DNA from 3 places in the Kitasatospora sp. NPDC093102 genome. Region 1 is predicted to be linked to each of the others. Evidence: riboswitches for the same ligand, from Rfam matches in the RefSeq annotation. Region 1 holds a riboswitch; each other region holds the start of a gene.
What was found. A riboswitch is a leader RNA that binds a small molecule or an ion and turns the genes downstream of it on or off. The one in region 1 is predicted to bind cobalamin.
Positions count from the first base shown of each region.

Region 1 (7,934 bases):
ACATGGAGGCCAACCCGCGCCTCGGCATCGTCCAGTCCCCGCAGTTCTTCCGCATCCTCGACTCGCAGAACTGGATCGAGCGCGGCGCCGGCGCCGTCCAGGAGCTGTTCTACCGGACCGTCCAGGTCTCCCGGCAGCGCAACGACGGCGCCATCTGCGTGGGCAGTTGCGCGATCTACCGGCGCGCGGCGCTGGAGGAGAACGGCGGCACCACGCTGATCGGCCACTCCGAGGACGTGCACACCGGCTTCGACCTGCGCCGCCTCGGCTGGGACCTCCAGTACATACCCGTCGCGCTGGCCACCGGCGTCTGCCCGGACAACGTCGGCGGCTTCTTCAACCAGCAGTACCGCTGGTGCACCGGCTCGATGAGCCTGCTCGGCAGCAAGAAGTTCTGGCAGACCAAACTGCGGCCGGTCACCCGGGCCTGCTACCTGTCCGGCTTCTTCTACTACATCCACACGGCGCTGTTCACCGTCGTCTCACCCCTCATACCGATCGTCCTGCTGCTCGCCCGCCCCGACCTGATCCGCTGGGAGAACACCGCGCTGGTGCTGCCCGGCCTGATCTACGCGACGATCATCTTCCCGCTCTGGCACCGCAACCCCTACCGGCTGGAGGCCTGGGCCGCCCGCATGATGTACGGCTGGGCGCACGTCTTCGCCATCTGGGACATCGTGCGCCGCAACCGGATGGCCTGGCAGCCGACCGGCTCCAGCGGCGCCAAGAGGAACAAGACCCGCCGGTTCTGGATCGGCGTCATCGCCTGGGGCGGCGGAACGGCCCTGCTCTGGGTGCTGCTGAGCATCTGGCGGATGCTCACCATGGGACCGCTGAACTTCGCCCTCGTCCTCGCCTCCGGCCTCTTCTACGCCACCATCGTGGGCCGGGTCCTCGTCCAGCCGCGCCCCACGGAAGCAGTGTGATCGCCATGACCGCCCACCTCCGGCGGGCCGGCCGGCTCCGTCGCCGGCTGGCGCTCCCGCTGCTGACCGCCGGGTTGCTGCTCCTCACCGCCTGCGGCCCGGAGGACCCGGGCTTCGCGATGCAGCAGGACGTCGCCGCGCCCGCCCCGGCCGCCGCCAGCACCCCGGGCGCGCCCCCCGCCGCCGCGGTGCCGACGCAGGCCGCCCAGCCCAAGGCCCTGCCGGCCGGCGTCCCGTACGACGTCACGCCGCTGCTCAAGCCGAAGAACAAGTACCTCGGCACCGCCCTGCCCGGCGTGCCCGCCACGATGGACGCGCTGCCCGGCTACGGCGGCGCGATCGGCAAGCAGCCCAACGTCCTGGAGTTCTACGCCCATTGGAAGGGCGGCTTCGACACCGCCGGCGCGCGCCGGATCCACGAGGCCGGCGCGCTGCCCTTCATGGCCTGGGAGCCGCACGAGCCCTCGCTCGCCGCGATCGCGGCCGGCGACACCGACGACTACGTGCGCGGCGTCGCCAAGGCCGTCGCCAAGCTCAACCTGCCGATCGCCATCAGCATCGCGCACGAGATGAACGGCGACTGGTACCCGTGGGGCCGCCAGGCCGCCAGCCCCCAGGACTTCGTGGCCGCCTGGCGCCACGTCCACGACCTCTTCGACCAGGCCGGCGCCACCAACGTGATCTGGGTCTGGAGCCCCAACATCACCGTCCCCGCGCCCAACACCCGCCTGGCGCCGTACTACCCCGGCGACACCTACGTCGACTGGGCCGGCATGACCGGCTACTTCACCAACGACGGCCCCAAGACCTTCGAGGCCCTGTACGGCCCGACCATGGCCGAGATCCGCACCTTCTGCAACAAGCCCTTCTTCATCAGCGAGACCGCCGCCGAGCAGGGCAGGCACCAACAGGCCTTCGTCGACCAGCTGTTCTCCGGGATGGAGGCGCACGACGACATCGTCGGCTTCATCTGGTTCAACATGATCAAGCGGGCGGACTGGCGGGTCGAGACCGTTCCGGACACCCTCGCCGCCTTCAAGAAGCGGGTGTCCGCCCCCCGCTACGGCTTCGACATCCGGAACCCATGATGACCAGCGACCTCTCCCCCACCCCGAAGCACCCCGCCGGCCCGGTGTCGGACGTCCCCCCGCCGGACGGCCCGGAGCCCCGTACGCCCGTGCCCGTCGACAACCCCGACGGCGTCGAGCTGGCCCCGTACACCATCCCGCAGGTCCCCGCGATCGGCTGGGACCCGGGCCCCAGCCCCCGCCGCCGCTGGATCGCCCGCGGCCTGCTGGGCGCCGTCCTGACCGTCCAGGCCGCACTCTCGCTGCGCCTGCTGGCCGCCGCGCACCCCGAGGAGGCGGCCGCCATGGTCGTCGGGCGCCAGCAGCTGGCCCACCTGCTGCACGGCACCCCGGTCACCACCGACCTGGTCGACCGGGTGCACGGCTCGCCCTGGCTCTACCCGCCGCTGGCCGGCGCCGCCGCCGACGCCAACGGCATCTGGGGCACCCGGCTGCTCAGCCTCGGCTTCGCGCTGCTGACCACGGTGCTGCTGTACTCGCTGACCAGGCGGCTGTTCAACGAGCGGGTCGCCATCTGCGCCATAGCCGTGTACGCCGTCCTCCAGTCCACCGTCGTGGTCGGCTTCTACGCCGCGCCCGAGTCCCTCGCCGTCCTGCTGGTCGCCGTCGCGGCCTGGACCACGGTGTTCACCGCCCGCCGCCACCCGGCCATGGCCCTGCTCGCCGCCCCACCCACGGCACTGGCCTGCGCCGTGGCCTACTCCGCGGCCTTCGCCGTCCCCGCGCTGGTCGCTCTCGCCTTCGCCTGCGCCCGGCCGTACCATCGGGCCGGCCCGGCCGCCGTGCGCGCGCTGCTGGCGGCCCTCGGCACCCTCGTCCTGCTGCTGCCGTTCGGCACCCTGGGCAAGGTCGCCGGATGGTCGCCCTCGCAGGGCAACGCCCCCGGCTCCACCGGCTCGATCCTGCTCGGCACGCTCCAGTGGGCCGGCCTGTTCACCGTCCTCGCGGTGGCCGGCACCATCGCCTACGCGCGCCGCGAGCAGATGAACGAGCACGACGCACCGGAGAAGGACGCCGTCCCCACCTCCCGGAGCCGGCGCGCCCTGCTCGGGGCCACCCTGACCGTCACGGCCCTGCTGATCCCCGCCGCCCACCTGTGGACCGGCACCTCCGGCGCGTTGTTCCGCCACCTCGGCTACGGCATGCTGCTCGCCGCCCCGCTCGCCGGGGTCGGCCTGACCCGGCTGGTCGGTGCCCACTTCCGCCATCCCCAGCTGGGCATCCTGGTCTGGGTCGCCCTGCTCGCCCTCGGCCTGGAGCAGTCCGCCCTGCGCTACCAGAACGGGCCCGACTCCGGCCGCCTGCTGGCCGTCCTGCGGGCCCACACGCAGCCCCAGGGCCGCTACCTCACCGAGGTCGACGGACTCGCCGAGTACTACCTCGGCAGCGTCTCCAAGCCCGAGCAGTGGGTCTCCGCGCGCACCGGCACGGAGTACCGCGACGGGGCCGGGGTCGAGCATCACGGCGACGACGGCAGCGTGGCCGCGATCCGGGACGGCTGGTTCACGATGGTCGTCCTCGACAGCACCGCGCCGAGGGCCACCGACCGGGCCCTGAGCGAGGCCCTGGCCGTCGCCGGGCACTACCGGCTGGTCGCCCAATTCACGTCGCCGACCGGCGATTCGAGTACGTACAAGGTCTATCTCAAGCACTGACCGGCCGCCCGGCCTACGCACATCCGCGACACGACAGGCACAACATATGGTGCCGCCGCAGTCCGGCGGCACTACATGTATGCTCACTCCTGCTGTCGATGCAGGGGAACCCGGTGCGAATCCGGGACTGCCCCGCAGCGGTGTGCGGGCGGCTCCAGCAGCCGTACCCGCGAGTCCGATGACCTGCCGAACAGTGTGCGCCACGGCCCTCCCGCAGAGGCCGCGCCGGCACCAGCAGTACCCCCTCCGGGCCTCGCGGGCGGGCCGGGGAGTCACCGTCGCGCGACGCCGTCTGCGTTCGCGCCGTGCTCCCCTGCCCAGATCGGCCCGGTGCCCCCGATCACCGCCGCCGATCGCCGCCAGGAGAGAGCGCCTTGACCATCGCCGCCTCAGCCACCCTGCCCGCCCAGGGCTCCGGTACCGCCTTCACCGACCCGACGGTCTCCGACCCCGGCGGCGCCCTGCTGCGGCTGCTCACCGACCGCAGCACCGACCTCACCGAGGTGGACCCCGGCCATGTCGCCGCCGCCGCGCTGCGCGGCCGCCACGCCGGCTCGGACTTCGCCGAGCTGCGCGGGCTGGCCGTGGACGCCGCCGCGTCGATGATCGCCGAGGACCCCCAGTACTCGAAGCTGGCCGCCCGCCTGCTCGCGCTGGAGATCGTCGACGAGGCGACCAGCCAGGGCTCGGTGTCCTTCTCCGCCTCGATCGCCGTCGGCCACGCCGAGGGCCTGATCGGCGACACCACCGCGGCCTTCGTCGCCAAGCACGCCGCCGCCCTGGACGGGCTGGTCGACGCCGCGGGCGACGACCGCTTCGAGTACTTCGGCCTGCGCACCGTGCAGTCCCGCTACCTGCTGCGCCACCCGATCACCCGCAAGGTGATCGAGACCCCGCAGCACTTCCTGCTCCGCGTCGCCTGCGGCCTGGCGGTCGGCGACAGCGAGCAGTCGGTGCGCGAGGTGGCCGAGCTGTACGGCCTGATGAGCCGCCTGGAGTACCTGACCTCCTCGCCGACGCTCTTCAACTCCGGCACCCGCCACCCGCAGATGTCGAGCTGCTACCTGCTCGACTCCCCGCTGGACAACCTGGACTCGATCTACAACCGCTACGCGCAGATCGCCCGGCTGTCCAAGCACGCCGGCGGCATCGGCCTGTCCTACTCGCGCATCCGCTCGCGCGGCAGCCTGATCCGCGGCACCAACGGCAAGTCCAACGGCATCGTGCCGTTCCTGCGCACCCTCGACTCCTCGGTCGCCGCCGTCAACCAGGGCGGCCGCCGCAAGGGCGCGGCCTGCGTCTACCTGGAGACCTGGCACGCCGACATCGAGGAGTTCCTGGAGCTCCGCGACAACACCGGCGAGGAGGCGCGCCGCACCCACAACCTCAACCTGGCGCACTGGATCCCGGACGAGTTCATGCGCCGGGTCAACGCCAACGAGGACTGGTCGCTGTTCTCCCCGGCCGACGTGCCGGAGCTGGTCGATCTGTGGGGCGCCGACTTCGACGAGGCGTACCGCAAGGCCGAGCTGGCCGGCAAGGCCGTCCGCACCATCCCGGCGCAGACCCTGTACGCCCGTATGATGCGCACCCTCGCGCAGACCGGCAACGGCTGGATGACTTTCAAGGACGCCTCCAACCGCGCCGCCAACCAGACCGCGCTGCCGGGCCGCACCGTGCACTCCTCCAACCTGTGCACGGAGATCCTGGAGGTCACGGACGACTCCGAGACCGCCGTCTGCAACCTGGGCTCGGTCAACCTCGGCGCCCACGTGGCTCTTGATGCCCGTGCCGATGACCTGATCAACGCCATGGACTGGGAGCGGCTGGACGCCACCGTGCGCACCGCCGTGACCTTCCTCGACCGTGTGGTGGACATCAACTTCTACCCGACCACCGAGGCCGGGACGTCCAACTCCCGCTGGCGGCCGGTCGGCCTCGGCGTGATGGGCCTCCAGGACGTCTTCTTCAAGCTGCGCATCGACTTCGACTCCGCCGAGGCGAAGCAGCTGTCCACGCTGATCGCCGAGCGCATCATGCTCACCGCGTACGAGCGCTCCGCCGACCTGGCCGAGCAGCTCGGCCGCCACGAGGCGTACGGCGAGACCCGCGCCGCCCGCGGCGAGCTGCACATCGACCACTTCGCGAGCGCCGCCCCGCAGTGGGCCGACCGCTGGACGGCGCTGCGCGCCCGGATCGCCGAGACCGGCCTGCGCAACTCGCTGCTGCTGGCCATCGCGCCGACCGCGACCATCGCGTCCATCGCCGGCGTGTACGAGTGCATCGAGCCGCAGGTGTCCAACCTGTTCAAGCGCGAGACGCTGTCCGGCGAGTTCCTCCAGGTCAACCCGTACCTGGTGCGCGAGCTCAAGGAGCTCGGCGTCTGGGACCAGCAGACCCGCGACGCCCTGCGCGACGCCAACGGGTCCGTCCAGGAGCTGAACTGGCTGCCGTCCGAGGTGCGTTCGCTGTACCGGACGGCCTGGGAGCTGCCGCAGCGCGCGCTGATCGACCTGGCCGCCGCCCGCATGCCGTACCTGGACCAGAGCCAGTCCCTGAACCTGTTCATGGCGGCGCCGACCATCGGCAAGCTCAGCTCGATGTACGCCTACGCGTGGAAGGTCGGTCTGAAGACCACCTACTACCTGCGTTCGCGCCCGGCCACCCGCATCGCCCAGGCCGCGCCGGGTGCCGCCCGTGCCGCCGCGCCGGTGCCCGTGAACACCCCCTCCCTCACCCCGGAGCAGGAAGCCGCCATCGCCTGCTCCCTGGAGAACCCCGAGTCCTGCGAGGCCTGCCAGTGAGCACCCCTGAAGACCGCAAGATGCTGCTCGACCCCGGCTTCGAGCTGACCCTGCGCCCGATGCGCTACCCGTCGTTCTACGACCGGTACCGCGACGCGATCAAGAACACCTGGACCGTCGAGGAGGTGGACCTGCACTCCGACGTCGCCGACCTGGCGAAGCTCAGTGAGGGCGAGCGCCACCTGATCGGCCGGCTGGTCGCGTTCTTCGCCACGGGCGACTCGATCGTCTCCAACAACGTGGTGCTGAGCCTCTACAAGCACATCAACTCCCCTGAGGCGCGGCTGTACCTGAGTCGGCAGCTGTTCGAGGAGGCCGTGCACGTCCAGTTCTACCTGACGCTGCTGGACACCTACCTGCCCGACCCGGAGGACCGCAACGCGGCCTTCGCCGCGGTGGAGAACATCCCCTCCATCCGCCAGAAGGCCCAGTTCTGCTTCAAGTACATGAACGCGGTCGACCACATCGACTCGCTGCAGACGAAGGAGGACCGCCGCGCTTTCCTCCTGAACCTGATCTGCTTCGCGGCGTGTGTCGAAGGCCTGTTCTTCTACGGCGCGTTCGCGTACGTGTACTGGTTCCGGTCGCGCGGTCTGCTGCACGGCCTGGCCACCGGCACCAACTGGGTGTTCCGCGACGAGTCCATGCACATGGACTTCGCGATGTCGGTCGTCGACACCGTGCGCGAGGAGGAGCCCGACCTCTTCGACGACGAGATGGCCAAGCAGGTCACGGAGATGCTGGAGGAGGCCGTCGAGGCCGAGCTCCAGTTCGCACAGGACCTGTGCGGTGACGGCCTGCCCGGCATGAACACCGCCTCGATGCGCGAGTACCTCCAGGCTGTGGCCGACCAGCGCCTCGCGCGGCTCGGCCTGCCGATCCGGTACGGCTCGGCCAACCCGTTCGGCTTCATGGAGCTCCAGAACGTCCAGGAGCTGACCAACTTCTTCGAGCGTCGCGTGTCGGCGTACCAGGTGGCCGTCGAGGGCTCGGTCGCCTTCGACGACGACTTCTAAAAGAAGTACGGACACAGTGGTGCCCCGCACGGCCACAGCCCGTGCGGGGCACCACTGTTGTTTCAGTCGGTCGGAAACTCCCCGGACTTGACCCCGACGAGGAACGAGGACCAGGCATACGCCGGGAAGAGCAGCGCCGGCCCACCCGGCTCCTTCGAGTCCCGAACAGCCATCCCGCCCACCATCAACAGCCGGGTCTCCACGCACTCGTTCGCCTGGGCGCTATAGCTGCTCTTGCGCCACTCACGTTCGGGGACGGCCACGACGTCGGCTACCTCGATGCAGTCGCTCTGCGCGCCCGAGTAGGACGACTTACGCCACTCAAGTCCGACAGCAGAAGCGGACGGCAGGAACATACTCACCATTTCTAGATCTTGTCCTTTGCACGCTCGATGAGTGCGATCGATTCGGTACGCGGCAGCGACTCCGCCAGTGCACGGCGGAA
Region 1 is NZ_JBFBFA010000003.1:224,064-231,997, reverse strand. Features, by position in the region: gene AB0O11_RS06725 (glycosyltransferase family 2 protein) at 1-926, shown strand, start outside; gene AB0O11_RS06720 (glycosyl hydrolase) at 932-2,014, shown strand; gene AB0O11_RS06715 (glycosyltransferase family 39 protein) at 2,011-3,669, shown strand; cobalamin riboswitch at 3,716-3,875, shown strand; gene AB0O11_RS06710 (ribonucleoside-diphosphate reductase subunit alpha) at 4,068-6,473, shown strand; gene AB0O11_RS06705 (ribonucleotide-diphosphate reductase subunit beta) at 6,494-7,489, shown strand; gene AB0O11_RS06700 (DUF397 domain-containing protein) at 7,552-7,845, opposite strand; gene AB0O11_RS06695 (helix-turn-helix transcriptional regulator) at 7,857-7,934, opposite strand, start outside.

Region 2 (7,934 bases), on a different contig from region 1:
GGACCAGGACGCGCGGGTGCGCGGTGAGCACGGAGCCGATGGCGACGCGCTGCTGCTGGCCGCCGGAGAGCTCGTGCAGGGCCCGGTGACGCAGGTCGGCCAGGCCCAGCAGGTCGAGGGTCTCCTCGACGCGCTTGCGCATCACGTCCGGTGGGATCGCCAACTGCTCCATGACGTAGGCCAGTTCCTCCTCCACGGTGTCGGTGGTGAAGCCGGCCAGGGGGTCCTGCCCGACCACGCCGACCACATCGGCGAGCTCGCGCGGGGGGTGGTGGGCGGTGTCCCGGCCATCCACGGTGACGCGGCCGCGCAGGGTGCCGCCGGTGAAGTGCGGCACCAGGCCGTTCACCGCGCCGAGCAGGGTGGACTTGCCGACGCCGGTGCGGCCGACCACGAGGCAGAGCTCGCCCTCCGGGATGTGCAGGTCGATGTCGCGCAGGACGGGCGTGGTCTCGCCGTCGTACACCACGCTCACCCGGTCGAATCGGATCACGTGCTCACCTCGGAGGTCGTGCGGTCGGTGCTGATGCTGCGGGTGCCGCGGCGCCTGAGGGGGGCGCCGGCGGGCACGGGCGTACGGCCGGGCGGTGGCGAGACGATTCCGGCTGCGCCCGCCAGCAGCAGGGCGAGCACCGGGACGAGCGGCAGTGTCGGCCAGGCCAGCGGGTAGAGGGAAGGGTTGAGGTCGGTGGCGTCGTAGCCGACGGTGGCGAACAGCAGCACGGCGGCGGTCACACCGCACCCGGCCACGCCCCACTCGGCGGCCCGCCAGCGGTCCGGCCGGTAGGTGGTGCGCCGCACCCGCCGCCCGCCGAGCAGTAGGCCCGTCACGCAGAGCACGGCACCCGCGAGGAAGGCCGGCAGCCCGAGCACGGCGGGCGCCGTACCGTCCAGCAGCCCGTACACCCCGGCACACAGGCCGCACATGCCGAGCAGCATCAGCGCGCCGGTGAGCCGACGGGAGCGGCGCGAGGCGGTGCCGGAGCGGCCGTAGCCGCGCGAGTCCATGGCGGCCGCAAGGCTGAGCGAACGCTCCAGCGCGTCCTCCAGGACCGGCACCACGATGCTGCGCAGCGCGCGTACGCCCTTGCGCCGCCCGGCGCGCAACCGCCGTGCCCGGGCGACGCGTTGGACGCTCTGCACCAGCTGGGGCGCGACACTGAGCGACACCGTCACGGCGACGCCCAGCTCGTACAGGGCGCCGGGCAGGACCCGCAGCGCCCGCTTGGGGTTCGCGAGGGTGTTGGCGGCGCCGATGCAGCAGATCAGGCAGGCCAGCCGCAGCCCGTCGAAGGCCGCGGAGAGCGTGGCCTCCAGTGAGACCGGGCCACCGATCTCGATGCCCGCGTACCAGTCGGGGGTGGGGATGTGCGGCAGGGAGAAAAGCAGGTGGTCGTTCGGGGTGATGCCGGTCGCGAAGACGCACCGGAACACCACCCGGATCGCCACCACCGTCAGCGCCAGCCAGAGGTAGTAGGTGAAGCCGCGGGCCCACGGGGCCTCGGTGCGGCGGGCCGTCACCACATAGCCGAGCACGGCGAGGACGAGCAGGAGCAACAGCGGGTTGGTCGTGCGGCTGGCCGCCGTCGCCAGGGCGAGCGCCCACGCCCACCAGGCCAGCGGATGCAGGTTGCGTGCGCTGCGCCGACCACCCGCTCCCCGCCCGGGGGCGGTGGGCGGGCTGACGGGCAGGGCGGCGGCGTGTTTGTCGAGCGCGGTCACCGGATCACTCGGCCTGTCGCCGGCGGCGGCGCGCCGTGATCACGGTCGCCACGCCCAGGACCACGACGAGGACGGAACCCACCACCGCGGGGAGCATCGAACCTGAGTCGTGCGGGGCATCGGCCACCGGGTTGGCGTCCACCACCCCGCCGGGCACGGCGGGGGTGGCCGTCGGCGCGGCCACGGCGGGCTGCTCAGTCGGCTGGTCGCTCGCGGTGTCCGTCGGTGCCGCGGTGGGCGGCTCGACCGGAATCGGTGTGGCGGGCACCGGCGTCGGCTCGGGGTCGCCCGGCGGGGTGACGCCGTCCTCGGGGGTACCGGCCGTGCCGTTCCCCGGGGGCGTGACGGGCACGGGCGGACGGGCTCCGCCGGCCGGGGGTTTGGCGGGAGCCGGGGCACGCCCGGTGCCACCGGTAGTGCCGGAGCCGCCGGTGCTGCCGCCGGAACCGGTGCCGGAGCCACCATCACCGCTCGTACCGGTCGCCCCCGTGGAGCCGCCCGAACCACCGGAGCCGCCCGCGGTGCCCTGGCCCGGGTCGGCCGGCTGCCCACCGGGGCTGGAATTGTGCGCCCGAACGCTGTCCGGCGAGAACGTCGGACGCCCCTCGGTGCCCTCGATGTTGGTGCCGCCGAAGATCCACAGGTCGACGCTGCCGGGCTTCGGCTGGTAGAGCATCGCACCGAGCTGGCTGTAGGACCACTCGTTCTGGCCCGGATCGGCGTGCCAGTACGACCAGTACGCGGTGGCCGGGGGCGTCAGGACGCACTTCTCCTGGTCCGGGGTCGGGAACTGCTTGCCGCCCTGGAAACCGCTGTAGCCGATCCGGCAGATGAAGGCCGGACCGTCGTGGCCGGTGCCGGTGGTCTTCCAGCCCCCCTGGTTCAGCAGGGTGTACCCGGTGGTGGGCGTGGTGCCACAAGAGCGCAGCAGCGGTCCGCCCCACTTGCTGAAGTCCACGGCGAGTACGACCCCGGAGGTGGTCGTGCACTGGTCCATCGGCAACGGCGCCGCAGCGGCCGGGGCCGCGCCCACGGCGACGCCGCCGAACGCGAGCGCGGAGGTCAGCGCCGCCGCCCCGGACAGCCGGGCGAGCCGTTCACCGAGTCCCCGGCTCACCGGTGCCGCCCCGGGGCAGCCGCGATGCGGCGACGGGCGACGAGGACGGCCGCGGCACCGAGCGCGGTCAGCGCACCGGCGCCCGCCGTCAGCGCCAGTGTCTGGCTTCCGGTGCTGGCCAGGTTGCCTGAACCGGTCTGCCCCGGCACGCCGCCGGACGCAGCGCCACCGCCGGACGAGGGGGTGTCGGTGACCGGGATCGGCGCGGTCGTGGTGGGCGAGCCCGTCGGGGTGCCGGTGGGAGTACCCGTCGGGGTAGGCGTGCCGGTCGGGGTGGTGGTCGGCGTCCCGGTGGGCGTCGGCGTTCCGCCAAGGTTGCGGGAGAGCGTGCCGAAGGAGATCCCGGTGGCACCGCCCAGCACCTGCGTCGAGGCCCGGACGTCCGAACCCTGCTGCCCGCCGGAGGCGACGTTGAACCCGCCATCACCGTTCTGCTGGCCCGCGAGGAAGTCGAGCGCCTTGGCGATCTGTCCACCGTAGGGGGTGGCCTTGCGCAGCGTCATGCCCTGGACGGCCAGCGCGGCCGAGTTGGTGGAGTCGCCGGCCGCACCGGGGAAGCCGCCGTCGGGCAGCTGCCGCGAGGCGAGCCAGCCGAGCCCCTTGTCGACCGCCTGGGCGGCCTCGTCCCCGGGGACGAGGGCGAGGGCCATGACGGCCATGGCCGTGCTGTCCACATCAGAGTCGCCGGTGGCGGGGATCAGGCTCGGCCAGGAGCCGTCCGGGTGCTGGAGGCTCTTCAGGTAGGCGATCGCGGGGGCGGCGTTGGTCGCGTCCCCGGCCCGAAGCTGGGCCATGAGGGCGAGCGCCTGGGAGAAGACCGAGGTGGCGTAGGTGTAGTTGCCCGGGGCGTCGCAGCCGGTGCTCGCGTCGGCCTTGGTGCACACCATCGCGGCGAGGGCGGCGATCAGGTCGTGGCCGCCGAAGGCCCGCGGGTTGCGGCCGACGACCTCGGCGAGCAGCGCCTCCTTGCCGATGGACCCGCCGCCGGCGTACTCGGTGCCGATCGCGGTCCAGTCGTTGACGGTGCGCTCGCTCGCGTCCTTGCCCTGCTGGTCCAGGAAGTCGACGATCCTGCGCAGCGCGGCGTCGTCGGTTCCGGTCGCGGCGAGGGCGTAGGCCCCGTCGATGGTCAGGCCGAAGTCGGCGAAGGCCGGGAACCCCTCGTAGTAGTGACCGTTGATCAGACGGGACGGGTCGGTGAGGTAGGCGCTCCCCTTGGCCGCGTCGGGCTTCCTCCCCTCGGGCGGGGCCGGCGTGGTCGTGGCGCCGGCCGGATCGTGCCGGACGCTGGTGAGATCGGTGCCGGTCAGGGCCAGGATGGCCTGCTCGGTGGCGGCGGTGTCCGGGTCAGTGGTCGACTCGTCGGGGCCGAAGCCTCCGTCCTTGCCCTGGCGGGCGGCGAGCCAGGCGGTGGCGGCGGCCCGGCGAGAGCCCTGGCCGGTTGCCTTGAACGCCTGGGCGGCGCTTGCGGTGCTGGTGGTGTCGCCGGGGGCGCCGACGTACGGCAAGAGGGAGCCGTCGGGCTGCTGGCTCGCCGCGAGCTGGTCGGCGGCCTTCTTGGCGGCTGCTTCGTACCCGGGGGCCGTGCGCAGGGCGAGGACCGCGAGGCCGGTGGTGAGCGGGTCGGATTCGCAGTGGTCACCGGCGACGATCATCGATCCGGCCATGCCGCCGTCGGCGCACTGGAGCGCCGTGAAGCGGGCAAGCGCCGGGACGGGCGGTGCGACGCCGGCGCGCTGGAGGGCGATGACGCCGAGGGACTGGACCCAGGGCGAGGCCGCACCGAGGAAGTCCCCGGCGGCGGTGCACTTGCCGTTCTCCCCCGCTGCGGTGCACACGTGCTCGGTGAGCACGGCAACCAGGTCCCGGCCGCCGAAGGCACGGGGGTCGCGACCTGTGCTCTCGGCGACGAGGGCCAGCAGGGCGGCAGCCCTCGTGTCGGGCGTGCCGGTCGGACCGTCGGGGTACAGGAACGCGTCGGTGTGATCCGCGAGGAAGCCGATGACCTTTCGCAGCGCCGGGTCCTGCGTCCCGGCGGCGGCGAGCACGATGGCGGTGAGGGCGGTCCGGGGGTAGTCCGGCCCGGGGGCGGCCCAGTTCTCCATGTGATCGCCGCCGACGAGCTGACGCGCCAGCCAGGCCGCGGCGGCCGCCGGATCACCCGTGGCGGACGGGGATCCGGTCGGACTCGCGGTCACCGAGGGCGACGCGGACGGTGAGGCGCCGCTGTTTTTGGCGCGGACGGAGTCCGGAGTGAAGCTCGGCGCCCCGCTGGTGCCGCCGATGTCCGTGCCGCCGTAGACCCAGGCCTCCACCTCGCCGGGCTTGGGCTTCTGCGTGCCGGCCCCGAACCGGCTGTAGGACCAGGTCTGTTGGCCGGGCTCGGCAATCCAGTACGACCAGTACGCGGTGGCCTGCGGTGTGTTGACGCACGGCTCCTCGGCCGGTGTCGGGTACTGGACGCCGCCGTTGAAGGTCCCTGTCCCGAGCCGGCAGATGAAGGCGGGTCCGTCGTGTTCGGTTCCGGTCGTGGTGAAGCCGGCATTGTGCAGCAGGTTCATGCCCGTCGTGGGGTGGGCGTCGCAGCCCCGGGCGACACCGCCGCCCCAGTGCGTGAAGTCGACGGCGACGATCGCACCCGTCGTTGCCGTGCACTGCTCGATCGGGTCGGCTGCCGCGGTTCCGGGGTGTCCGAGCAGGACCGTGCCGCAGGCGGCGACCGCGACGGTGCCGGCGATCACCAGGGAGGCGAGGTCCCGGTTTCTGTGACGTGTGCGATTGCTGCTGACCCTCACGACGACTCCCTGGTCGGTCGACACGGGAGGCAACGGCGCAGCCCACGGCACCCCGGGGAGGGGGCCGCCAAGACTGCGTCGTAGTCCGCGACGACGCAAGTGCTCTGTGAACAGACCCCCGGTCCAGGCATTCCGGCTCACCCACCCTCAGGTGGGTCCACGGTTGCGGGTCAGCGCCGGAGTTGGACCGGCTTCCCCTGAATGCCGAGGGCAAAAAATCGGTTCATCAGACCACAGCGGCCGATGAGGAGTCAACGGGTCGTCAGGTCGATCACATCACCTCGTCGGACGACGGAACCTGCGGTAGCGTCCGCTGTGGCCGAGTGGGGGAACCCGGTGCGAATCCGGGGCTGACGCGCAGCGGTGTGGGGTGGCGATCGCGCCGTCCCGAGCCCGAATGCCCGCCCGACCGTGCACCACGGCGAAAGCCGGCCCACGCGATCCGGGCGGCGACCGCTCCGGCAGTCGCGCGTTCCGAGTGGACGCAGGAATTCCGGGGCAGGGTCGGCGCCCGCCACCCCAAGGAGCCTGTCCCGTGCCCCTCCTCACCCCATCCCGTGCTGCCACGGCGACCACCGTCGCGCTGGCGGCCGGTGCCCTGTTGCTCTCTGCCCTCCCCGCCCACGCGACCGCCACCCCGGCCCAGATAGCCACCTCCAAGAGCACCGGCGTCACGTACCTGAAGTCTCTCCAGGCCGCCGACGGCAGCTACGTCACCGGCGGCGGGCTCTCCAACGAGTGGGCCTTCAGCGCGCTCGCCGCCGCTGGAACGGCCGCCGCCGACGTCACTCCCGGCGGGGACACCACCAAGAACGCCCGCCTGGTGTACCGTAACCAGCTCGCCGCCCCCGGCTGGCCCAGCGCCTCGCCCGTGGCCACGGACTACGAGCGCGGCATCCTCAACGCCTACGCCGCGGGCATCGACCCCGCCCGCGTCGGCCCCGGCCGCAATCTCCTTGCCGACCTCGCCGCCTACTGGCAGAGCGCCGAGCCCGGCTACTACGGCCCGTCCGCCAACTTCAACGGCACGGTCTTCGGCCTGCTCGCCCTCGCCGGCGCCAAGAGCCAGGCCGGCACCCAGCGCTCCCCGCAGAAGCTCATCGACGCCTCCGTCACCGCGGTGCGCGCCAACCAGCACAACGACGGCGGCTGGAACTACAGCAAGGCCGCGGGCGACCCGACGGCGCTCGCCCAGGGCAGCGACATCGACATGACCGGCGCTGCCATGGCCTCCCTGTGCGCAGGCGGCGTGCCCGCCACCGACCCGGCGATCATCGCCGCCAAGAACTTCCTCAAGGGCAAGCTCGCCGCCTCCGGCGCCTTCAACGCCATGTTCGGGGTCAACACCGACTCCAACGGCTGGGCCGTGTCCGGCCTCAACGCCTGCGGCATCAACCCCCAGGGCACCGACTTCACCAGCGGCACCGGCAAGACCCCGGTCGACTTCCTCATCGCCCAGCAGTTCAAGCCCGGCGGCGGCTTCAAGTACCTGCCCACCGACACCAGCCCGTCGCCCTACGCCTCCGTTGACGGCCTGCGCGCCGTCGCCGGCGCCGGGTTCACCGCCACCGCGCCCACCCCGACCACCGTGGGCGAGCCCACCTGGGCCGCCACCACCGACTTCACCGCCGGCACGGCCGCCCGCCTCTCCCTGGTCGTCGACGACGGCACCAACGCGCTCAAGGTCTGCGCCGTCACCCTCACCCCCACCGGCACCACCACGACCCTCGGCGACGTCCTCGACGCGGCGGGCACCGCCACCCCGAGCGGCTGCGTCACCTCCGTCACCCCGTCCACCGGCGGCGGCACCATCACCGCGCTCAACGGCACGGCCAACGGCGGCTCCTCCACTTGGAAGGTCAGCCTGGACGGTGCCACCGCCACCGCCGCCACCCGGGCCACCACCGTCCACCTCGGCGACACCGTCTCGCTGCGCTACGGCAGCTGACCGCACGACGCCGGAGGGGGCGCCGACCCCTCGCTCCGGCGGGAACGATCCACGACGGCCCGGCGGCAGATCCGCCGCCGGGCCACCGGAGACAGGGGGACGGATGGCGATGAGTGTTTCCAGATGGGCGGCAGGCGGCCACGTGGCTCTGGTCGGCACGCTCGCCACGCTGGGCGGGCTGACGCAGAACGGACGCTTCTACCTCGGCGCGATCGCCCTCACACTGCCCACGGGGCTCCTGGCTCTGGCCGCCGTGTACCTCGCACGCGGTCTGTTGACGGGCATCGGCGGGCTGTTCACCGAGACGCGCCTGCCCGATGGCGACGACCCCGCATGGCTGACCACCGCGGAC
Region 2 is NZ_JBFBFA010000048.1:23,732-31,665, reverse strand. Features, by position in the region: gene AB0O11_RS34070 (ATP-binding cassette domain-containing protein) at 1-493, opposite strand, end outside; gene AB0O11_RS34065 (CbiQ family ECF transporter T component) at 490-1,722, opposite strand; gene AB0O11_RS34060 (hypothetical protein) at 1,727-2,788, opposite strand; gene AB0O11_RS34055 (prenyltransferase/squalene oxidase repeat-containing protein) at 2,836-5,634, opposite strand; cobalamin riboswitch at 5,739-5,883, opposite strand; cobalamin riboswitch at 5,961-6,037, shown strand; gene AB0O11_RS34050 (hypothetical protein) at 6,170-7,582, shown strand; gene AB0O11_RS34045 (hypothetical protein) at 7,725-7,934, shown strand, end outside.
Region 2: it holds a riboswitch for cobalamin, as region 1 does, so the genes downstream of both, AB0O11_RS34055 (prenyltransferase/squalene oxidase repeat-containing protein) here and AB0O11_RS06710 (ribonucleoside-diphosphate reductase subunit alpha) in region 1, are expected to answer to the same signal.

Region 3 (7,934 bases), on a different contig from region 1:
GCCGGCTGAGCGGGCGGCATAGGCGTCCTCCACGTCGAAGACGAGGGGAATGGTGCGCCGCAGTGAGCGCAGGAGCCTGTTCAGCCGCCGTTCGTCCCCGGACGTGACGGCGGAATCGAGATCTGCCACGAAGGCTGCGAGGTCGAGGCGGCTCAGGTCCACAGTGGGGGCCGACGCCATGGTGTCCAGGGCCAGGGCGTAGGCCTCGTCGCTCAGTCTGCCCTTGGCCCGGGCCTGGAAGAGCTCCTCGGCGAGGCTCTGGTGGTGTGACCGTTCGTAGTGTTCGGCGACCGGCTGAAGGGGGCGGGAGTCCGCGGTGGCCTGGTGCAGCAGCGACAGCAGGGCGGGTGCGTTCACCTCCTCGCCGGTCAGTTCCCGGCGCAGTTGATGAGCCAGACGATCGACCACCGGCATCGGCAGGGCCGGTACGGCCGGCGGGTGCGGCAGGGCGACTGACGACTCGCCTGACGAGGCCGTGGCAGGGAGCGAGGAGGGACCGGAGGCCCCTTCCAAGGGGCTCCGTTCGGCGCCGGACGTGTCGTGTCGAACGGGCTCGGAGCCGTGGCTCGGAGCGCCGCCGGGGAGACGCCCCGCGCGGCGGTCGGCGGCGACGGTCTGGCGGTCGGCCGCGCCGAGAAAGGCGTGCCGGGCGTGACCGTCGGCGATGACGGCGCGGTCGGTCGGGCGGCGGCGTTCTCCCTTGAGGACGTGGTCGGCCGTGGTGCCGGGGTCGGTGAGCCGGTGGAGGGCGAGTTCACCGGCGAACGTGGCGCGCAGCTCGACGAGTTCGGCGGGTTCGGGGAACAGTGCGGCCGGTGCGGGGCTGTCGGCCGGTGCCATGAGGGGCTTCACCAGGAGGTCCAGCTGCTGCCTGTGAGTTGCGGGCAGGGCGTCCTGCCAGGCCCGCAACCGTTCGGGCGCCAGCGCCTGGACCTCCCGCACCAGCGGGTGGCCCTGGGCCCTGGCCACGGCCTGGACCCAGTTCCGCTCCCTGCTGCGCCAGTCGCTGCGCTCGTAGGACAGGGCGGGCCCGGTGGCCGGGTCGGAAGCGGGCATTTCGCCGGTCCCGCCGCTCGTGACCGCGGCCGGCCGCTTCGGCGCCGTACGTTCGGCGACACCCGGTTCGCCGGTCGGCGACTGCGCGGGCCGCTCGGTCACGGCCGTGCCGTGGAGTGCCTGCTGGAAGGCGGTGCGTCTACGCACGACGGCATGGTGCAGCGCCCCGCCGAACATCCCGGTACCCGCACCCGCCGCAGTCGCCTCGGCGAACACCGACGCATCCCACGGCCCACCCTGCCAGGCGGTGGAGACCACCACACCCGCATCCGCGCCGATCACCCCGCCCAGCGCCCCACCCACCAGCCTGCGCAACAGCTCCGGCCCCGCCACCCCCGACACCAGACCCCGCCCCGCCACGTCCCCCAGACCACCGGCCATGCCACCGACCCCGGCGATCAGCAACGACGTCACATCCAGCCCGTCCCGGTACTCGCGCTGCTGCGACAACTGGATCGCCAGATCCTGCACCGACCCGAACACCGCCCCCGACCGCATCGCCGACAGCAACTCCGCGACGATCTCCTCCACCGACCGCCGCCCGCCCGCCAACACCTCCGGGATCAACGCCGCCGACACCCCACCCGTCGTCGCCACCACCCACACCAGCTGCGCCACCATCCACAGCGTCACCAGAGCGGTGACCTCCGCCGACTTCTGCGCGTAGTCGACCTGCGCGGCCTGCTCCCGCAGACCGTCCGCGCACTCCCGCAGACCGTCCGCACCGTCCCGGCTCGGCTGCCCCACGCTCACCAGCGTCGAGGCCATCATCGAGCCCGCCCCCGGCATGACGGCCGACAACCCGAGCGCGAACCGCTGGAACGCCACCGCCCGCTCGTCCAGACGACCGGCCGCACGCCGCAGCGCCCCAGCCCCCGCCACCAGCGCCTCCGCATCCACCAACGGATACGACGACCCCGACATGCCCCCCATCAACGCAGCCCACCACGACGGCAGGGCCTTCCCCGAAGAACCGAACCGGAGAAGGCCGGACAGCCAGGAGCCGGGCGAGACGGGCATGACCATTCCTTACATCGGGCACGGAAGCCGAGGACGCGTACCGCAGGGCAGTGCGCCCCGGCCTCGGTCGAGACAACCTCTTGCCGGTCAACGGCTCACCGACTCCCGGTGGTTCGACCCGCCCCGCTGCCCGGCGAGCGAACGGCCGAGGGCGAATGACTTCTCCGCGACGGCGCAGAGGGACTATCAGGATTCCGGCTCTGTTCCGTAGTCGGTGGCAACCAGCAGTGACGGGCATCGTTGGCATGGTGTGCGAGATGTCAATGAGCTTGTGAGTGTGGTGTTTTCAGGGTTGTCGGCGCTGGTGGTCGAGGACGTGACGGGCGAGTGTGGCGTGATCCGGGTGACCGCGCGGACCCGGGAGGATCCGGTGCCGTGTCCCGTGTGTGGTACGCCGACAGGGCGGGTGCACGGCTTCCACCATCGGACGGTGGCGGACGTGCCGGTGGACGGCCGGCGGGTCGTCGTCTTGGCGAGGCTGCGGCGGCTGGTGTGCCCGGTGCTCGGGCGATCAGTGCCGGCGGAGGGGTGGTTGCCGTCCTGGTCGCGGGCGGTCTTGAAGTGCCGGGCGTGGATCAGGTGCCAGGTCGGCGGGTTGCCGTCCACGTCGGGGCCCGGGTCGGGGCAGCAGCCGGCGGGCAGGGCGAGGACTTCTTCGGGGCGCATGCCGGTCAGGTAGGCGATGACGACGAACGCGGCGGTGGCCAGGTGCCGCAGCAGTTCGAGGGCTTCGTTGTCGTCGATGTGGGTGCGCCAGGGCCGTCCGTCGATCGTGGCGGTGACGGGCGAGGGCAACGGGCAGGGACCGGGGTTGGCGGCGGCTGCGGTGAGGCCGTGCCTGCGGTTGATGCGGTCGACCTGGAAGGGGGTGGCGCTGGTGATGCTGGCGAGGTAGGTCCGGGCGAGGGCAGGCTGCCCGTGCAGCGTGGTGGACGGCAGGGGCTCGCCTGCCGTGAGCCGTGGGAGCAGGAGCTGTTCGAGCGTGTGCGTCGCGGTCGGGTCGAAGGTGTTGGAGGCGGCGGCCTGCGCGAGGCGGGTGGCGGTGGTGTCGGCGGTGATGATGTCGTCGGCGAGGTCTTCGAGCAGGCGCAGGGACCAGGCGAGTAGGGGCGCGATCGTGGTGGCGGCCAGGGGCTCGGTGGTGTTCTCGCCGTTGGTGCCGCCAGTCTTGGGCAGGTAGTCGTCGATGAGGTCGTCAACGTCCCAGGGAGGAAGCGCCATCCCGGTGGGGTGTGCGGTGAGCTGGTCGTAGGCGTGCGGGCTGGAGATGGCCAGCAACTTGCGGCGTGCGGTGCGTCGGTCGGTGGCGTCGGTCTTCAGGTGCAGGCCGTAGGCGTGGAGGGCGGCGGTGTCGGCCTCGGCGAGGGTGCTGATGCCTTGGTGGTGCAGGACGTCGGCGAGGTCGATCCACCGGGTGACGATGCTGGCGGTGGTGGTTGCAGCGGGGCGGGTGCGCATCGCGCTGCCTCGGGCGCGCAGGTAGGTGGCGGGCAGGTCGGAGTTGATCAGATGCCAGGCCGCCTGCTTGAGCTCGGGCAGCAGCAGGGCCGGGCACGGGAGCCAGTGGATCTGGACCAGGCCCTGGCTCGGGTTGGCGACGAACGGGGCCAGAGACCAGACGGCGTCGCCGAGGCGGCTGTTGAGGTCGGCGTGCTGAGGTGCCTCGATGCGCGCGGCCGTCACGACGGGGGCGGCCAATCGGCACGTGCTGGCCGCCTACACGGACCTGCTGCCGGCCGCCCGTCCGGGAACGCTCTTCGTCGACTGCTCCACGATCGACGTCGCGGACGCCCGGGCGGCGCACGACCTGGCCGTGAACGCGGGACACCGCTCGGTGGACGCGCCGGTCTCCGGCGGAGTGGTCGGTGCGACCGCCGCGAGCCTCACCTTCATGGTCGGCGCCGCGGAGCCGGACTTCGAGGCGGTTCGACCGGTGCTGGAGACGATGGGCCGCAAGGTCGTGCACTGCGGTGCGGCCGGTGCCGGACAGGCCGCGAAGATCTGCAACAACATGATCCTCGGCATCTCGATGATCGCGGTCAGCGAGGCCTTCGTCCTCGGGGAGAGCCTCGGGCTCAGCCACCAGGCGCTCTACGACGTCGCCTCCACCGCCTCCGGCCAGTGCTGGGCACTCACCACCAACTGCCCCGTCCCCGGCCCGGTCCCGACCAGCCCGGCCAACCGCGAGTACGCGGCCGGGTTCGCCGCCGCCCTGATGGCCAAGGACCTCGGCCTCGCCGCCGGGGCCGCCGAGATTGCCGGCCTGCCCGCCGAACTCGGGCGCAAGGCCGCGCAGTTGTACGCGGACTTCGCGGCAGCCGGCAGCACTGGCCTGGACTTCTCCGCGATCATCACCACCCTCGGGAAGGACGGCAAGTGACCGGTTACGAGACGATCCTGGTCGAGCGCACGGGCCGGGTCGGGCTCATCACGCTCGACCGACCGAAGGCGCTCAACGCGCTCAACACCCTCCTGATGACCGAAGTCGTCGCCGCCGCGACCGCCTTCGACCGGGACCCGGAGATCGGCTGTCTGGTGATCACCGGCTCGGAGAAGGCCTTCGCGGCCGGCGCCGACATCAAGGAGATGCAGTCCCTCGACTTCGTCGACGCCTACCTCGGCGACTGGTTCGCCGCCTGGGACCGCTTCGCCGCGCTGCGCAAGCTGGTCGTCGCGGCGGTCGCCGGCTACGCGCTGGGCGGGGGCTGCGAGCTGGCGATGCTGTGCGACGTCCTGCCGGCGGCGGACACCGCGAAGTTCGGGCAGCCGGAGATCAAGCTCGGTGTCATCCCGGGCATCGGCGGCTCGCAGCGGCTGACCCGGGCGGTCGGCAAGGCGAAGGCCATGGAACTGTGCCTGACCGGCCGGATGATGGGCGCCGAGGAGGCCGAGCGGGCCGGACTGGTCTCCCGGATCGTCCCGGCGGACCAGCTGTTGTCCGAGGCGCTGACCACCGCCGAGACGGTCGCGGCGATGTCCGCTCCGGCGGCGGTCATGATGAAGGAGAGCGTCAACCGCGCCTTCGAGACCATCCTGGCCGAGGGCGTCCGGTTCGAACGGCGGCTGTTCCACGCGACGTTCGCGACGGCCGACCAGAAGGAGGGCATGGCGGCCTTCGCCGAGAAGCGACCGCCGTCCTTCGCCCACCGCTGACGGTTCGCGCGTGTGCCGCCCCTCGCCCGGGGCGGCGCACGCCGGTCAGTCAGCCGACCGCCGCAGCAGGTAGGTGTCCATGATCCAGCCCTTGCGCTCGCGCGCCGCCTCGCGCAGCTCGCGGATCCGCGGGGCGGCTTCGGCCAGCGGGCCGGCGACCAGGATCTCGTCGGGAGTGCCGAGGTAGGCGCCGTAGTGGATCTCCAGCCCCTCGGGGTCGATCCCGCTGAAGGCGGCCCGGCCGTCGAGCATCACCACCACGTCGTCCACGTCCTCGGGAAAGCCCTCGGCCAGGCGGCGGCCGGTGGTGATCTGCACCGGGCGGCCGACCCGGGTCAGCGTGGTGCGGTGGCGGGCGGCTAGCGCGGACACACTGCTGATGCCCGGGATCACCTCGTAGTCGAACGCGACCGTGCCACGGGCTCGTACGTCGTCCACCACGGCGATCACACTGTCGTAGAGGCTCGGATCCCCCCAGGCCAGGAACGCGCCCGTCTCGCCCTCACCGAGGTGCTCGACGGCCAACTGCTCGACCAGGTCGGCGCGGCGGACACGCCAGTCGTCCACGGCGGTCGCGTATGCCGGGGTGGTGCGGTCCCGCTCCGCGTCCGGTGCTTCGACGAGCCGGTGCCCGGGCCGCCCGTGCTCGGCCAGGATCCGGCGACGCAGCCGGATCAGGTCCTGCCGTTCCTCGCTCTTGTCGAGGATGAAGAAGACATCCGTGCGGGCGAGTGCCTTGACCGCCTGCAGGGTGAGGTGGTCGGGGTCGCCCGCGCCGATGCCGATGACGAAGATGTGCCGCATAGGAGGCATTCTGCCGTCCGAGACACCCTGATCACGCCGGCAGCCAGGAGGAGTGCGTCGCGAAGCCGGGTATGGACCACCGTGATGTGACGCACGAACCCTTGACCGGATCTTTTCCGTTTCGCCATGATGGGCCGTCAAGTAGTGACTCCGCCGATGGGGGAAGTCCGGTCCGAATCCGGCGCTGACCCGCAACGGTAGGCCTCCGGCTCCACGTCGGCGGCGAGCCCGATTACCCGTCGGCGGAGGTGTGTCGTCCCCTCCTCCCGTCGTGGTCTGCGGGCCGGAGCTCCGAGGGCTGCCCGGCGTGTCGCCGACGTCCTCCGGGCCCCTGCGTCCAGGCCCGGAAAGGCACCCATGCCCGCGCTCCGCCGCACTCTCGGTCTGCTCGCGATACCCGCCCTCGCACTCGCCACCGCGCTCCCGGCGGCCACCGCCGCCCACGCCGCGCCCGCCGCCGCGACCTCGTCCCCGACGGTTCGTCCCGACGCCGCCGCAAGCGGCTGGCTGGCCCGCCAACTCGTGGACGGCGACCACTTCGAGTCCGTCTTCAACGGGACCGCCTACCCCGACCAGGGCCTGACCGTGGACGCCGTGCTGGCCTTCGCCGCCTCGCACAGCTCCGACGAGTCCGCCGCGAAGGCCACCGCCTGGCTGGCGAAGCCCGAGATCATCAGTGGCTACCTCGGCGACGGCACCACCGAGGCCTACGCGGGCGCGACCGCCAAGCTGCTGCTCGCCGTCGAGGTCCGCGGTGGGAACCCGACGGCCTTCGGCGGCGTCGACCTGCCGGCCCGCCTGCGCTCGCTGCAGACCGCCGAGGGCCGTTTCTCCGACCGCTCCCAGTGGGGCGACTACAGCAACGCCTTCGGCCAGTCCCTCGCCGTGATCGCCCTGCACCGCACACCCGGTGACGCTCCGGCGGCGGCTGTCGACTTCCTCGCGGACAGCCAGTGCGCGGACGGCGGCTTCCCGGTCTCCTTCAGCCAGGCCATCTGCACCAGTGACCCCGACGCCACCGCACTCGCCGTCCAGGCCCTCGCCGCCACCGGTCGCGCCGCCAAGGCGAACACGGGCCTGGGCCGGCTCACCGCCCACCAGAACACCGACGGCGGGTTCGCGGCCGCCGGGGCGAGCGCCTCCAACGCCAACACCACCGGCCTGGCCACCCAGGCGCTGCTCTCCGGCGGGCGCCTCGTCGCCGGCCTCAAGGGCTGGAGCCGGTTGGTCACGTTCCAGCAGGGCTGCTCCGCCGACCCGGCGGTCCGCGGAGCCGTCGCCTACGACGCGTCCGGCTTCAACGTGGGCAGCGGCGCCCGGGCCACCGCGCAGGCCGTCCTCGGCCTCGCGGGCACCCCGCTGCCCACCCTCTCCGCTTCCGGGGCCCGCCCCGACGCCCCGACCCTGGCCTGCCCGGCCCCGGTCGCGCGCTGAACAAGCCTGACGCCAGGAGGATTTCACCGATGACCGACACTCTCACCGCGGTCCGCCCGGCCCGCCGTATGCTCGGGTCGATCGCCGCCGCGGCGGCCCTCACCGCCGGACTGCTCGGCGTCTCCGCCGTCCAGGCCCCGCAGGCGCAGGCGGCCGCCTGCACCGGCACCACCGGAGTCACCGTCGTGGTCGACTTCACCGCCGTCGGCGGCGGCATCCAGACCGGCTGCGCGCTCGGCGACCCGGCCAGTGGCCTGGCCGCGCTGACCGGCGCCGGATTCTCGTACGCCTTCCACCCGCGCTACCCGGGCTTCGTCTGCACCATCAACGCCCTGCCGACGACCTGCACCAACCCGACCGGCAGCGCCTACTGGTCGTACTGGCACGCCCAGCACGGCGGCCCCTGGTCGTACAGCAGCCTGGGCGCGGGCAGCTACGACCCGGCACCCGGCGACGTCGAGGGCTGG
Region 3 is NZ_JBFBFA010000048.1:15,592-23,525, forward strand. Features, by position in the region: gene AB0O11_RS34010 (protein-glutamine glutaminase family protein) at 1-2,076, opposite strand, end outside; partial or broken gene AB0O11_RS34015 (transposase family protein) at 2,357-2,674, shown strand; gene mmsB (3-hydroxyisobutyrate dehydrogenase) at 3,743-4,456, shown strand; gene AB0O11_RS34025 (enoyl-CoA hydratase) at 4,453-5,229, shown strand; gene cobF (precorrin-6A synthase (deacetylating)) at 5,275-6,033, opposite strand; cobalamin riboswitch at 6,171-6,292, shown strand; gene AB0O11_RS34035 (peptidase) at 6,391-7,467, shown strand; gene AB0O11_RS34040 (flagellar hook-length control protein FliK) at 7,497-7,934, shown strand, end outside.
Region 3: it holds a riboswitch for cobalamin, as region 1 does, so the genes downstream of both, AB0O11_RS34035 (peptidase) here and AB0O11_RS06710 (ribonucleoside-diphosphate reductase subunit alpha) in region 1, are expected to answer to the same signal.